3 regions of the Bradyrhizobium sp. USDA 4454 genome follow, and region 2 is predicted to be linked to each of the others. Evidence: predicted binding sites of a transcription regulator. Region 2 holds the regulator's gene; each other region holds the start of a gene.
The links. The regulator PhoB, encoded in region 2, activates phosphate uptake and scavenging genes when phosphate is short. The targets are predictions, from matches to a motif close to TGTCATNNANCTGTCAT.

Region 1 (4,289 bases), 4.4 Mb from region 2:
GGCGCCTCCACCGCCTTTCGCATGTCCGTTTTTGCGGGAATTTCGCCGTGTTGATCGATGCGATCGACGGGTAGCTTGTTCGCCGGGCGACGCAAGCAGATTTGAGATCGATCATCATGACCTGGCGGCTTCTCGCGTGGAGCGGCATCGCCATCGCCGCGCTGATTCCAATCATTGGCGGCATCTGGCTTCTCACCCTACCCGCTGCATCGGCGTTCCGGGTGCAGCCTCCGATCGCGCAGCAGGAGCACGACGCAACGCTCGCGACGCTGAAGCCGCCAAAGCGGGCGCGCCCGTTGATCGCCATCATCGGCATCAACGACATGACCGAGACCACCGACTATCTGATGCCATACGGCATCCTCAAGCGGGCTGACGTCGCCGATGTCGTCACGTTGGCGACGGGGCCCGGTCCGGTGACGCTGTTTCCGGTGCTGAAGGTCGAGCCTGACGCGACCACAGCTGCATTCGATGCAGCGCATCCCGACGGCGCCGATTACGTCATCGTGCCGGCAATGAGCCGCGATGACGATCCGGCCGTGATGCAATGGGTCCGGCGGCAGGCGGAAAATGGTGCCGTCATTGTCGGCATCTGCGCCGGCGGCAAGGTCGTCGCCTCGACCGGCCTGCTTGATGGCAGGCGCGCGACCACGCATTGGTTTTACCTGAAGGACTGGCGCGACAATCATCCCGCCATCCGATATGTCGCCGACCGCCGCATCGTGGTCGACCGCGGCGTCGCAACGACGACCGGCATTTCGGCGTCGATGCCGATGTCGCTCACCCTGATCGAGGCGATCGCCGGCCGCGCCCGGGCCGAGGCTGTCGCCGGCGAGATCGGGCTGCCCGGCTGGGACGCGCGACATGACAGCAACGCCTTCAAGTTCACCCGCCCCTTTGCGCTGATCGCGATCCAGAACACGCTGGCGTTCTGGAACCGGGAGCAGCTCGGCCTGGCGCTTGTCCCTGGCATCGACGAGGTCTCGCTAGCGCTGGTTGCGGACGCCTGGTCGCGAACCTATCGCTCTCGTGCCGTGACGTTTGCCACAACGGGTGACGCGGTGACGAGCCGCAATGGATTACGTATCTATCCGCGGCAGGCCGCGGCAAGCTGGCCGGCTGATCGCTTGCTCCCGCCAGTCGGCACGACACCACCGGCCCAGGCGCTCGACCAGGCGCTCGCGGAGATCGAGACACGCTATGGCCGGGGAACGGCGGATTTCGTCGCCATGCAGCTGGAATATCCGGCGCAGGCGTCTCGCAACGAATAGCCCGCCTTCCTCACGCTAGAACCGCGTCGTACCGAGCGGCAGGCCGAGCTTCACGCGGCCGGCCAGCGTGTAGCTGTTCGGCGTCATCGCCACATGCTTGATCGCGGCCTGCATGTCGCGGATCGAGCGTTCGAGCGTGCCGGTCTCGAAGATCGCGGCAGTGCCGGCGGCGGCGGCGATCATCTCGACGACGCGCGCGGCACTTTCGCCGGCATTGGCGCAGGCGATCCGGTGCAGCAGCCGCGCTTCGATCAGGCGTTCGCCCCCGGCCTCGCTCGCCGCCATCAGTTCGGTCATATCTTCGACCAGCAGCGCACGCGCGGAGCGCAGCGTCGCTTCGGCGCGGCCGACCATGGCCTGGACCAGTTCGCCGTCGCGCAGCTGACCGCCGCCGCCGAGCCGCGGCTTCTTGCCCGCAAGCGTGATGAAGGCATCGAGCGCGCCGCGCGCGATGCCGAGCGGCACCACCGAGACGGTCCAGGAAAATGCCGCCAGACCCGGCAGGCGGTAGGGAATGCCGGGCTGGGTCGGCTTGAAGTCGACCAAGGGATGAGTGTGGCTTTCGGCGACGAAGCAATCCTGCATCTCGAAGTCGCAGCTGCCGGTGGCACGCAATCCGGACACGAACCAGGTGTCGTGGAGGCGGACGTCGGTCCGATCGACGTAGCAGCAGATCGGCGGACCGTCCTTGCCATCGGGGCCCTTCACGCTGGCGAGCCCCATGAATTTGGTGGCGTGCGGCGCGCCGCTGCCGAACGGCCAGCGTCCGCTAACGCGGTAGCCGCCCTCGACCTCCACCGCCGTCCCGATTGCACCGGTGGCGGCAGCGATGAAGGCGTACGGGTCGGCGAACCAGCCACGCACCACCTCCTCCGGCAGATAGCCGCCGGCCCGGCTCATGCCGCCGCCATTGCCGACCAGCCAGCCGACCGAGCCGTCAAGCGCGGAGGCGGCCTCGACGATCGTCATGAAATCGAGCGGCGAGAATTCCGGCCCGCCGAGCGCCTTGGGTAGATAAAGCCGAAACAGTCCAGCCTCGGCCAACGCCCGGAACACGGCATCGGGAAGCCTGCGCTCGCGATCGAAATGCGCCCGCTGCTCGGCGATCAGCGGGACAAGCCGCACGAGCGCGGCCAAATGGTCGGCAACACTGGACATGGCAATGTTTTGGGCAGGCTGGGGCATATGTCGCCGTCCTTTTCGAAAGCTGGCAATTTCTGGAGTTCAGCGCGGTGGCGCGGATTTGACCATCGGGCTTGGCGTCGCAGAACGACCGTCATCTGTTTGTCATGAATTGTGCAGACAGGTTCAGCCGGACCAGTTCGGGGACACGCATGGACTATTTCAAACGCTTCAATTTCCTGTTCGCAGCGCCGGTGTTCGAGGCCGACGACCTCGAAGGCATCCGCTTCAACCAGATCATCACCGAGATCGAGCGCTCCGGCTTCGAGGTGGTCCGCGCCCGCAAGCTGGAAGATGCCGAAATCGCGGTGCAGACCGATGCCGCGATCGGCTGCATGGTGGTCGACTGGGGCAAGAAGGGTCTTGAGGGCAAGACCGCAGCGCTGATCAACCTGATGCGCCGGCGCGGCCTCGACTTCCCGATCATCCTTTTGATCCGCCGCAAGCGGTTCGAGGATCTGCCGGTCGAGGTGCTGGATTTCATCGATGGCTATGTGTTCCTGTCCGAGGAGACCCCGCCCTTCATCGCCAAGAACCTGATCTCCAGGCTCAAGCAATATGCCGAGAACCTGAAGACGCCGTTCTTCGGCGCGCTGGTCGACTACGCCGAGGAAGGCAACCAGCTCTGGACCTGCCCGGGCCACAATGGCGGCGTGTTCTACAGCCGCAGCCCGATCGGCCGGGTGTTCGTCGAGCATCTCGGCGAGGCCGTGTTCCGCGACGACCTCGACAATTCGGTGCTCGATCTCGGCGACCTACTCACCCATGAGGGGCCGGCGCTGAAGGCGCAGAAGGAAGCAGCGCGGATCTTCGGCGCCGAGAAGACCTATTTCGTGCTCAACGGCACTTCGACCTCCAACAAGGTCGCGCTGGGATCGCTGGTCACCGACGGCGACCTCGTGCTGTTCGACCGCAACAACCACAAGGCCGCCCATCACGGCGCGCTTTTGATCGGCGGCGGTATCCCGGTCTATGTGCCGACCGTGCGCAATGCCTGGGGCCTGATCGGTCCGATGCGCTGGGACCTGCTCGACGAGGGCACGCTGCGCGACCACATCCGCAAGCACCCGCTGGTCAAGGACGAGAACGCCTGGAAGAAGGAGCGCCCGTTCCGCGTCGCGGTGGTCGAACAATGCACCTATGACGGCACCATCCATTCCGCCGAGATGATCCTGAAGCGGATCGGCCATCTCTGCGACTACATCCTGTTCGACGAGGCCTGGGCCGGCTTCATGAAATTCCACCCGATCTATGCCGGCCGCTTCGCGATGGGGCTCGCCAATCTCGGCCCGGAGGCGCCCGGCATCATCGCCACCCAATCAACCCACAAGCAGCTCGCGAGCTTCTCGCAGGCCTCGCAGATCCACATCCGCGACCGCCACATCAAGGGCCAGAAGCGCCGGGTCGAGCACCGCCGCTTCAACGAAAGCTTCATGCAGCACGCCTCGACCTCGCCGTTCTATCCGATCTTCGCCTCGCTCGACGTCGGCGCGCAGATGATGAAGGGCCGCTCCGGCGAAGTGCTGTGGGACGATACGATCCGGCTCGGCATCGAGCTGCGCAAGAAGATCCGCGCGGTGAAGCGCGAGTTCGAGGAGAAGGAGACGCGCGCGGAGCGGCGCTGGTTCTTCGAGCCGTTCGTGCCGGACCGCGTGAAGATCCCCGACGTCGCGCGCGAAGGCGGCGTCCACAACGTCGCTTGGGAGACGATCTCGACCGATCAGCTCGCGACCGATCCGTCCTACTGGCAGCTCAGTCCGGGCGAGACCTGGCACGGCTTCCCGGAGCTGACGGACGGCTTCGCCATGACCGACCCGAACAAGCTCACTCTGCTGA
Region 2 (4,289 bases):
CGCCGGCGAGACCGCGCCGCTGCTGTTCACCGCGCTGTCGAACCAGTTCTTCAGCTGGGATTTGACCAAGACGATGGCCAACCTGCCGGTGACCATCAACAACTTCGTGCAGAGCCCCTACGCCTACTGGAAGGAACTGGCGTGGAGCGGCGCACTGCTCATCACCTTCACCGTGCTCGCGTTGAATATCGGCGCGCGTATCCTTGGTGCCGAAAGGGCCGCAAAATGACCGAGCTTTCAGTTTCGACAGCCTCCGCCAGTCACGCTCCCCACGTGCCATTGCCGGAAGCGGCGCCGAAGGTCACCGCGCGCAACCTCAACTTCTATTATGGTGAGCACCACGCGCTCAAGAACATCAACCTGACGCTCGGCACCAACCGCGTCACCGCGTTCATCGGCCCATCCGGCTGCGGCAAGTCGACCCTGCTTCGCATCTTCAACCGGATGTATGATCTCTATCCGGGCCAGCGCGCCACCGGCCAGCTGATGCTGGACCAGACCAACATTCTCGATCCCAAGCTCGACCTCAATCTGCTGCGCGCGCGGGTCGGCATGGTGTTCCAGAAGCCGACGCCGTTCCCGATGACGATCTACGAGAACATCGCCTTCGGCATCCGCCTCTACGAGAAGATCTCGAAGTCCGAGATGGACGACCGGGTCGAGAAGGCGCTGCGCGGCGGCGCGCTGTGGAACGAGGTCAAGGACAAGCTGAACGCCTCCGGCCTGTCGCTGTCCGGCGGCCAGCAGCAGCGGTTGTGCATCGCGCGCACCGTGGCGGTGCGTCCCGAGGTGATCCTGTTCGACGAGCCGTGCTCGGCGCTCGATCCGATCTCGACCGCCAAGGTCGAGGAGCTGATCCAGGAGCTCTCCGAGGATTACACGATCGCGATCGTCACCCACAACATGCAGCAGGCGGCGCGGGTCTCCGACAAGACCGCCTTCATGTATCTCGGCGAGCTGATCGAGTTCGACGACACCAACAAGATCTTCACCTCGCCGAGCGATCGACGCACCCAGGACTACATCACCGGCCGGTTCGGTTGACCGGGCTGAGGAGAGAGATGATGGCTTCCGAACATACCGCCAAGGCATTCGACAGCGACCTGCAGGAATTGACCCGCCTGGTCGCCGAGATGGGCGGCCTCGTCGAGCGGATGATCACCGAGTCGGTCGACGCGCTGATCCGGCGCGACGTCGCGCTCGGCAAGCGCGTGGTCGCCGCCGACATCGAGATCGACAATCTGCAGCGCGTCATCGAAGAGCGCGCGGTGCTGACGATCGCCCGCCGCCAGCCGATGGCGATCGACCTGCGCGAGATCGTCAGCGCGATGCGGGTCGCCACCGACCTCGAGCGGATCGGCGATCTCGCCAAGAACATGGGCAAGCGCGTCGCGGCGCTGGAGAGCGATTTCCAGCCGCTGAAGCTGATCCGCGGCCTCGAGCACATGACCGATCTCGTGCTGTCGCAGGTCAAGTCGGTGCTCGACGCCTATGCCGCGCACGATCTGCCGGCGGCGATGAACGTCTGGAAGGGCGACGAGGAGGTCGATGCGATCTGCACCTCGCTGTTCCGCGAGCTGCTCACCTACATGATGGAAGATCCGCGCAACATCTCGTTCTGCATCCATCTGATGTTCTGCGCCAAGAACATCGAGCGGATCGGCGATCACGCCACCAACATCGCCGAGACCGTGTTCTACATGATCGAGGGCCAGCAGATCACCGACAAGCGCCCGAAGGGCGACATGACCAATTTTGCCACCACGGTGCCGGGTAACAGCTAGTCGACGGCGTTTCGGTTTTGCGTCTGGGCAACGGATCACCACAGAGAGAGAATTTAGACCGATGAGCGCACGCATTCTGGTAGTCGAAGACGAGGAAGCGCTGACGACGCTGTTGCGCTACAACCTCGATGCCGAAGGCTACGATGTCGAAACGGTGGGGCGCGGCGACGATGCCGATACCCGCCTCAAGGAGCGCGTTCCCGACCTCGTGGTCCTCGACTGGATGCTGCCGGGCCTGTCCGGCATCGAGCTGTGCCGCCGCCTGCGGGCGCGGCCCGAGACCAAGCAGCTTCCGATCATCATGCTGACCGCGCGGGGCGAGGAGAGCGAGCGGGTGCGCGGGCTTGCCACCGGCGCCGACGATTACATCGTCAAGCCGTTCTCGGTGCCGGAACTCCTGGCGCGGGTGAAGGGCCTGCTGCGCCGCGCCAGCCCGGAGCGGCTCGCCACCGTCCTGACCTATGGCGACATCGAGCTCGACCGCGAGAAGCGCCGCGTGGCGCGCTCGGGCCGTCCGATCGATCTCGGTCCGACCGAGTATCGGCTGCTCGAATTCTTCCTCGAGCATCCCGGCCGCGTGTTCAGCCGCGAGCAGCTGCTCGACAGCGTCTGGGGCCGCGACATCTACATCGATGAGCGCACCGTCGACGTGCATATCGGCCGCCTGCGCAAGCTGCTCAATCCGGGCCGCGAGCAGGATCCGATCCGCACCGTGCGCGGCGCCGGCTACGCGCTCGACGACCGCTTTGCGAAAGCCGAACCGCAGCCGTAGCGGTTGCGTAGCGATCACACGCCACAACACGGCGTCGTCCCGGCGCAGGCCGGGACCCATACGCCGCGGCCGGCGCAATAGGCAAGCGGCCAGACGGCTTTCTAACAACACCCATTCGTGGTTATGGGTCCCGGCCCCCGTGCGCAATTGCGCACTAGGCAGGGACGACACTGGTGATGCTTCCGGACTTTGCCCCCACAAAAAAATCCCCGCTTGTGCGGGGATTTGTTTTTCAGGTCTTCCGTAGTTTTCCCGAGTGCTACTTGATCTGCGGTTTCGCCGACGGCCGGCGGCGATCGGCGGCGGGCTGGTAGGCGACGCGCGAGTGATGCGCGCAATAGGGCAGGCCGGCGAGCGCCTTGCCGCCGCAGAAGAAGAACTCCGGGCTCGATGGATCGCCGACCGGCCAGTGGCAGGTGGCTTCGTTGAGCTCGAGCAGCGACAGCCGCTGGCTCATCGGCACCACATTGTCGAACGAGATCGGATCGGGCTCCATCTCGACCTCGAAGGCGTGCGCGAGCGCGGTGTTGCCGCGCGAGACCGGGCGCGCCACCCGCATCATGTGCTGGGCGGGGCGCGCCTTGCGCTGCCGCGGCGCCGCCGTGGAGGGTGCCTTGGCGCGGCCGGAGAGGCCGAGCCGGTGCACTTTGCCGATCACGGCGTTTCGCGTCACATTGCCAAGTTCCGCTGCGATCTGGCTGGCCGACAGGCCAGACTCCCAGAGCTTCTTCAGCTGCTCGACGCGATCGTCGGACCAGGTCAATACCGTCATCGCATTCTTCCTTTCGCATGGCGCCGGCCAGTTATCGGAGCGGCGCTGCGAGCCAAATCTGGACAAATATCCCTGCGGCCAGAATCCCTTAGCCCTCGCCGGGCGCGGTGTTGCGCCCGAACGTTTACGCGAGACACAAAGGCTACTTAGAGGGTCCAGTACTGCCGCACGAGATGTCGTACCCGACAGGCCAAACGCTACAATATGGCGTGACTCTGGCGCAAGAGTCCGCGGCCGTGCGTCCACATGTTCCGGAAAGTTAAGCATTGCTGTGAGGCTTTTCCACCGCACCGGAATGCTCCGGATTGCGCTCGCTTGGCAGCGCAGGAAGCCCGGCAAAGGGCCGGCTCCTGGCGATTGACACGGACCCGCCGCAGCATAGAATGCCCGCCACGTGCCGCCCGCAAAGGCGGCCGTTTTGTTTTCCGAAGCTGGCCGTTGCTGCGCTGGCGTCAAGGCGCGCGGCAATTGTCGGCTTCAAACCGGCAGTGAACGCCATGACCAACGCCTCGTCGCATCTGCTCCCCGTCTTCGCCCGGGTCGATCTCGGCTTCGAGCGCGGTGAGGGCGCCTGGCTGATCGCAACCAACGGCGACCGCTATCTCGATTTCACCTCGGGCGTCGCGGTGAACGCGCTCGGGCATGCGCATCCGCATCTGGTGAAGGCGCTGCAGGAACAGGCGACCATGCTCTGGCACATGTCGAACCTGTTCAAGAGCCCGGACGGCGAGGCGCTCGCCGCGCGGCTGTGCGAGCAGAGCTTTGCCGACTTCGTGTTCTTCTGCAATTCCGGCGCGGAGGCGATGGAGGGCGTGATCAAGCTGGTCCGCCACTATCACTTCTCCAAGGGGCATGGCGAGCGCTACCGCATCATCACCTTCGAAGGCGCCTTCCATGGCCGCACGCTGGCCACGCTGGCCGCGACCGGCTCGGCGAAATATCTCGAAGGCTTCGGCCCGCC
Region 3 (4,289 bases), 4.9 Mb from region 2:
CGAAGCCGACGAAGCCCGAGAAGAAGTCCTAGCCGCGGGTTCTTGTTTGAGCGTGGTCTCCTCGGAAAACGCTTCGCACTTTTCCGGATCATGCTCTACTTCGCGCCGAACGCCTTGAAGGTGATGATGGTGAGGGTGTCCTGGATGCCCGGGATCACCTGAACCTTCTCGTTGATGAAATGGCCGATGTCGGTGTCGTTGTCGACATAGAACTTGACCAGGAGGTCGTAATTGCCCGCGGTGGAATAGATCTCGGACGCAATCTCGGCTTCCGCCAGCGCGTTGGCGACGGTGTAGGACTGGCCGAGCTTGCATTTGATCTGGACGAAGAAGGGAACCATCAAAGTCGTCTCCGGAGATTTGGCCGACTATAGGCCAAAAACCGGCCGCCAAGGCAAGGGGACAAGAACGGGCAAGGCAACGGCAACTCAAGGCCAACGCGCGGTAAACTCAGGCGAACTTGCTGCCGGCGGGCGGCCGGGCTAGGACTGGCTATGGTCTCAATCGTCACGATCTTATTCGTCTCGACCGCCGGTGGCGCAAGATGACGCCGATCGCGCTCACCATTGCCGGCTCGGATTCCTCCGGCGGGGCGGGCATCCAGGCCGACCTCAAGAGCTTCGCGGCGCTCGGGGTCTATGGCGCCTCCGCGATCACGGCGCTGACCGCGCAGAACACCACCGGGGTCAGTGGCATCCATCCGGTGCCGGCTGCGTTCGTCACCGCCCAACTCGATGCCGTGTTCTCCGACCTCGATGTCGGCGCGGTCAAGATCGGCATGGTGGCGCAAGCCGAGACCGTCGCTGCGATTGCCGATGCGCTGACGCGCTGGGCGCCGCGCCACATCGTGCTCGATCCGGTGATGGTCGCGACATCAGGCGACCGGCTGCTGGCTGCCGAGGCGGTCGATGCGCTGAAGACCATGCTGTTTCCGCTGGCCTCGCTGATCACGCCGAACCTGCCTGAAGCGGCGGCGCTGTTGCGCGAGCCGGTTGCCTCAAGTGAGGCGGACGTCGAGCGGCAGGGCAAGCGGCTGCTGGCGATGGGATGCCGCGCGGTGCTGGTCAAAGGTGGCCACGGACACGGCGCTGATAGCATCGACTACCTGATCGACGCCGAGCGCAGCATCATGCTGTCGGCGCCGCGCATCGCGACGGCAAACACGCATGGCACCGGTTGCTCGCTGTCGTCGGCTATCGCGGCAGGACTCGCGAAGGGCGAGGCGATGGAGACTGCCGTGCGCAATGCCAAGGCCTGGATCACGGACGCGATCGCCGCCGCGGATCGTTTTGCCGTCGGCCACGGCCATGGGCCGGTGCATCATTTTCACAAGTATTACTGAAGCGCTCGTAGCCGCGTAGCCCGGATGGAGCGTAGCGTAATCCGGGGCCAATTCATCCGCGGACGCAAGGCCCCGGATTGCGCTGCGCTCCATCCGGGCTACGCACGTTGTACGTTTGCTCCGCCGCGATATGCAGGCAACACAACACTCGTTCCACACAGCTGCGGCCGCCGATGTCGCCAGATTGTCGCACGCCGCTGTTATCCGCATTGGAGGGGCGTACTGCTGATTCTCGCTAACTGTTTGTGGGGCCATGGGTCGCGGGAATCGTCATCGCCTTGTCACAGGAATCTGTTAGGTGCACAGGCATGGGAAGCGACTCCTTGAGTGAAGAAAGTCCCGAGCGGCGCTTTCGCACTTTGTTTATCTCCGATGTCCATCTCGGAGCCCGCGGGTCGCAAGCCGACCGTCTGCTGGACTTCCTCCGCTCTCACGACGCCGACACGATCTACCTCGTTGGTGATATCGTCGACGGCTGGGCGCTGAAGTCGAACTGGTACTGGCCGCAGACCCACAACGATTTCGTGCAAAAGATGCTGCGTAAGGCGCGCAAGGGCGCCAAGGTGATCTACGTCCCGGGGAACCACGACGAGTTCCTGCGCAAATATTACGGCACGCATTTCGGCGGCATCGATGTGGTGGAGAACACCGTTCACACCGGCGCCGACGGCAAGCGCTACCTGGTGATCCACGGCGACATCTTCGACCTCGTGGTGCAGAACGCGCGTTGGCTCGCCCATCTCGGCGACAAGGCCTATGACTTCGCGATTCAGATGAACCGCTTCGTCAACTTCTTCCGCAAGATGCTCGGCGTGCCCTATTGGTCGCTGTCGCAATGGGCCAAGCTGAAGGTGAAGAAGGCGGTGAACTATATCGGCGCGTTCGAGGCGACGCTGGCCGGCGAGGCGCGGCGTCACGGCTGCGACGGCGTGATCTGCGGCCACATCCACTACGCGACGATTCATGACGAGCACGGCATCCACTACATGAATTGCGGCGACTGGGTGGAGAGCTGCACCGCGCTCGCCGAGCACGAGGACGGCCATTTCGAGATCATCACCTGGACCGATCCGGTGCGCCGGATCGCGCCCGTTCCGCGAGTGACGGCACGCGCTGCATGACGCATATCCTGGTCGCGACCGATGCGTGGCATCCCCAGGTCAACGGGGTTGTCCGCACGCTGACCATGATGGCGCAGGCGGCGAAATCGCTCGGCGTCGAGGTGAGCTTCCTGACGCCGGACGAGTTCCGCACCTTTGCGATGCCGAGCTATCGCGATCTGCGGCTGGCGCTGCCGTACCAGGCCAAGGTCGCGAGCCTGATCGAGGCGGCCAAGCCCGACAGCATTCATATCGCGACCGAGGGCCCGATCGGGCTGTCGGTGCGCCGCTATTGCCGCAAGCACGGCCTGCCGTTCACGACGAGCTTCCACACCCGTTTCCCCGAATATGTCTCGGCACGGACGCCGGTCCCGGAGGCTTGGGTGTGGCGCGCGCTGCGCTGGTTCCACGGGCCGAGCCGGGCGGTGATGGCGGCGACCCCGGCGCTGGCGGCCGAGCTGCGCCAGCGCGGCTTCCGCAACGTGGTGCTGTGGTCGCGCGGCGTCGATACCGGACTGTTCCATCCGCGCGATGTCGATCTCTGCCTGCCGCAGCCGGTCTATCTCAGCGTCGGCCGGGTGGCGGTTGAGAAGAACCTCGAGGCATTCCTCGATCTCGATTTGCCCGGCACCAAGGTCGTGGTCGGCGACGGCCCGGCGCGCGCGGCGCTGGAGCGGAAATATCCGGAAGCCGTGTTCCTCGGCGCGCGCCATGGGGAAGAATTGGCTGAGATCTATGCTGCGGCCGATGTGTTCGTTTTCCCGAGCCGCACCGACACGTTCGGTCTGGTGCTGCTCGAGGCACTGGCGAGCGGCCTGCCGGTTGCCGCTTTTCCGGTCACCGGTCCCCGCGACGTGATCGGCGCGGCGCCGGTCGGCGTGCTCGACGAGGATCTGCACCATGCCTGCCTCGAGGCACTCAGCATTCCGCGCCAGGCCTGCGTCGATTTTGCCGCGCTCCACACCTGGCAGGCATCCGCCCGGGTGTTCATCGATCGCTGCTTGAATGTCCGCCCCGCGCCGCCGGACGGCGAGGGGGAGGCGTTGGAATTCGGCGCCGAAGAGCACCATTTCGCGGCCTTGCCGGCCCCTCATCCGACCCCACGCTAGAGCGCGATGAAACTGGGCTAAATTGTCATCGCGCTCTAGCTCCTTGTTTGAGCATGATCTTTCCGGAAAACCGCTTCGCACTTTTCCGGATCATGCTCGAGACAAGTCACGCTAAAGCGTCTTGCCGGGCTGCCTGCCGTCGCGATACAAATTGGCGATGACGGACACCACTTTAAATCCACCCGTCGCTGCCGCGGACATCGATGCCGCCGCAAGGGTGGTCGCGCCGTTCGCGGTGCGCACGCCGCTCCTGACCTTCCCCGTTCTCAACGAACGCGTCGGCAGCCAGGTCTTCCTTAAGCCCGAGATGTTGCAGCGGACCGGATCGTTCAAGTTCCGTGGCGCCTTCAACAAGCTCGCCTCGATCCCGCAGGACAAGCGGAGCGGCGGCGTCGTCGCGTTCTCCTCAGGCAACCATGCCCAGGGCGTCGCTGCGGCGGCGAAGATCCTCAACATGCAGGCGACCATCGTGATGCCGGCGGACTCGCCGCTCACCAAACGCGAACGGACCAAGTCCTACGGCGCCGAGGTCGTGCTGTACGATCGCGACCGCGACGACCGTGCGGCGATCGCGAGCGGCATCGCCAGCAAGCGCGGCGCGACGTTGGTGCCGCCCTATGACGATCCCCTGGTGATCGCGGGGCAGGGCACCGCCGGCCGCGAGATCGCCGAGGATATGGCAGCGCTCGGGCTCGTGCCTGACATCGTCGTGGCGCCGGCTTCCGGCGGCGGCCTGAT

Region 1: the regulator PhoB is predicted to act here: its motif matches at 2,546-2,562, upstream of ACVIW0_RS14840 (Orn/Lys/Arg family decarboxylase).
Region 3: the regulator PhoB is predicted to act here: its motif matches at 1,611-1,627, upstream of ACVIW0_RS12415 (UDP-2,3-diacylglucosamine diphosphatase).

What each region holds. Positions count from the first base shown of each region.
Region 1 covers NZ_JBTRCN010000001.1:3,220,713-3,225,001, reverse strand. The annotation lists gene ACVIW0_RS14850 (DJ-1/PfpI family protein) at 117-1,271, shown strand; gene ACVIW0_RS14845 (acyl-CoA dehydrogenase family protein) at 1,287-2,429, opposite strand; gene ACVIW0_RS14840 (Orn/Lys/Arg family decarboxylase) at 2,606-4,289, shown strand, end outside.
Region 2 covers NZ_JBTRCN010000001.1:7,635,440-7,639,728, reverse strand. The annotation lists gene pstA (phosphate ABC transporter permease PstA) at 1-229, shown strand, start outside; gene pstB (phosphate ABC transporter ATP-binding protein PstB) at 226-1,044, shown strand; gene phoU (phosphate signaling complex protein PhoU) at 1,065-1,784, shown strand; gene phoB (phosphate regulon transcriptional regulator PhoB) at 1,846-2,556, shown strand; gene ACVIW0_RS35575 (GcrA family cell cycle regulator) at 2,816-3,328, opposite strand; gene ACVIW0_RS35570 (hypothetical protein) at 3,588-3,827, opposite strand; gene ACVIW0_RS35565 (acetylornithine transaminase) at 3,826-4,289, shown strand, end outside.
Region 3 covers NZ_JBTRCN010000001.1:2,729,242-2,733,530, forward strand. The annotation lists gene ACVIW0_RS12400 (c-type cytochrome) at 1-32, shown strand, start outside; gene ACVIW0_RS12405 (Lrp/AsnC ligand binding domain-containing protein) at 96-341, opposite strand; gene thiD (bifunctional hydroxymethylpyrimidine kinase/phosphomethylpyrimidine kinase) at 545-1,342, shown strand; gene ACVIW0_RS12415 (UDP-2,3-diacylglucosamine diphosphatase) at 1,651-2,463, shown strand; gene ACVIW0_RS12420 (glycosyltransferase family 4 protein) at 2,460-3,551, shown strand; gene ACVIW0_RS12425 (threonine/serine dehydratase) at 3,709-4,289, shown strand, end outside.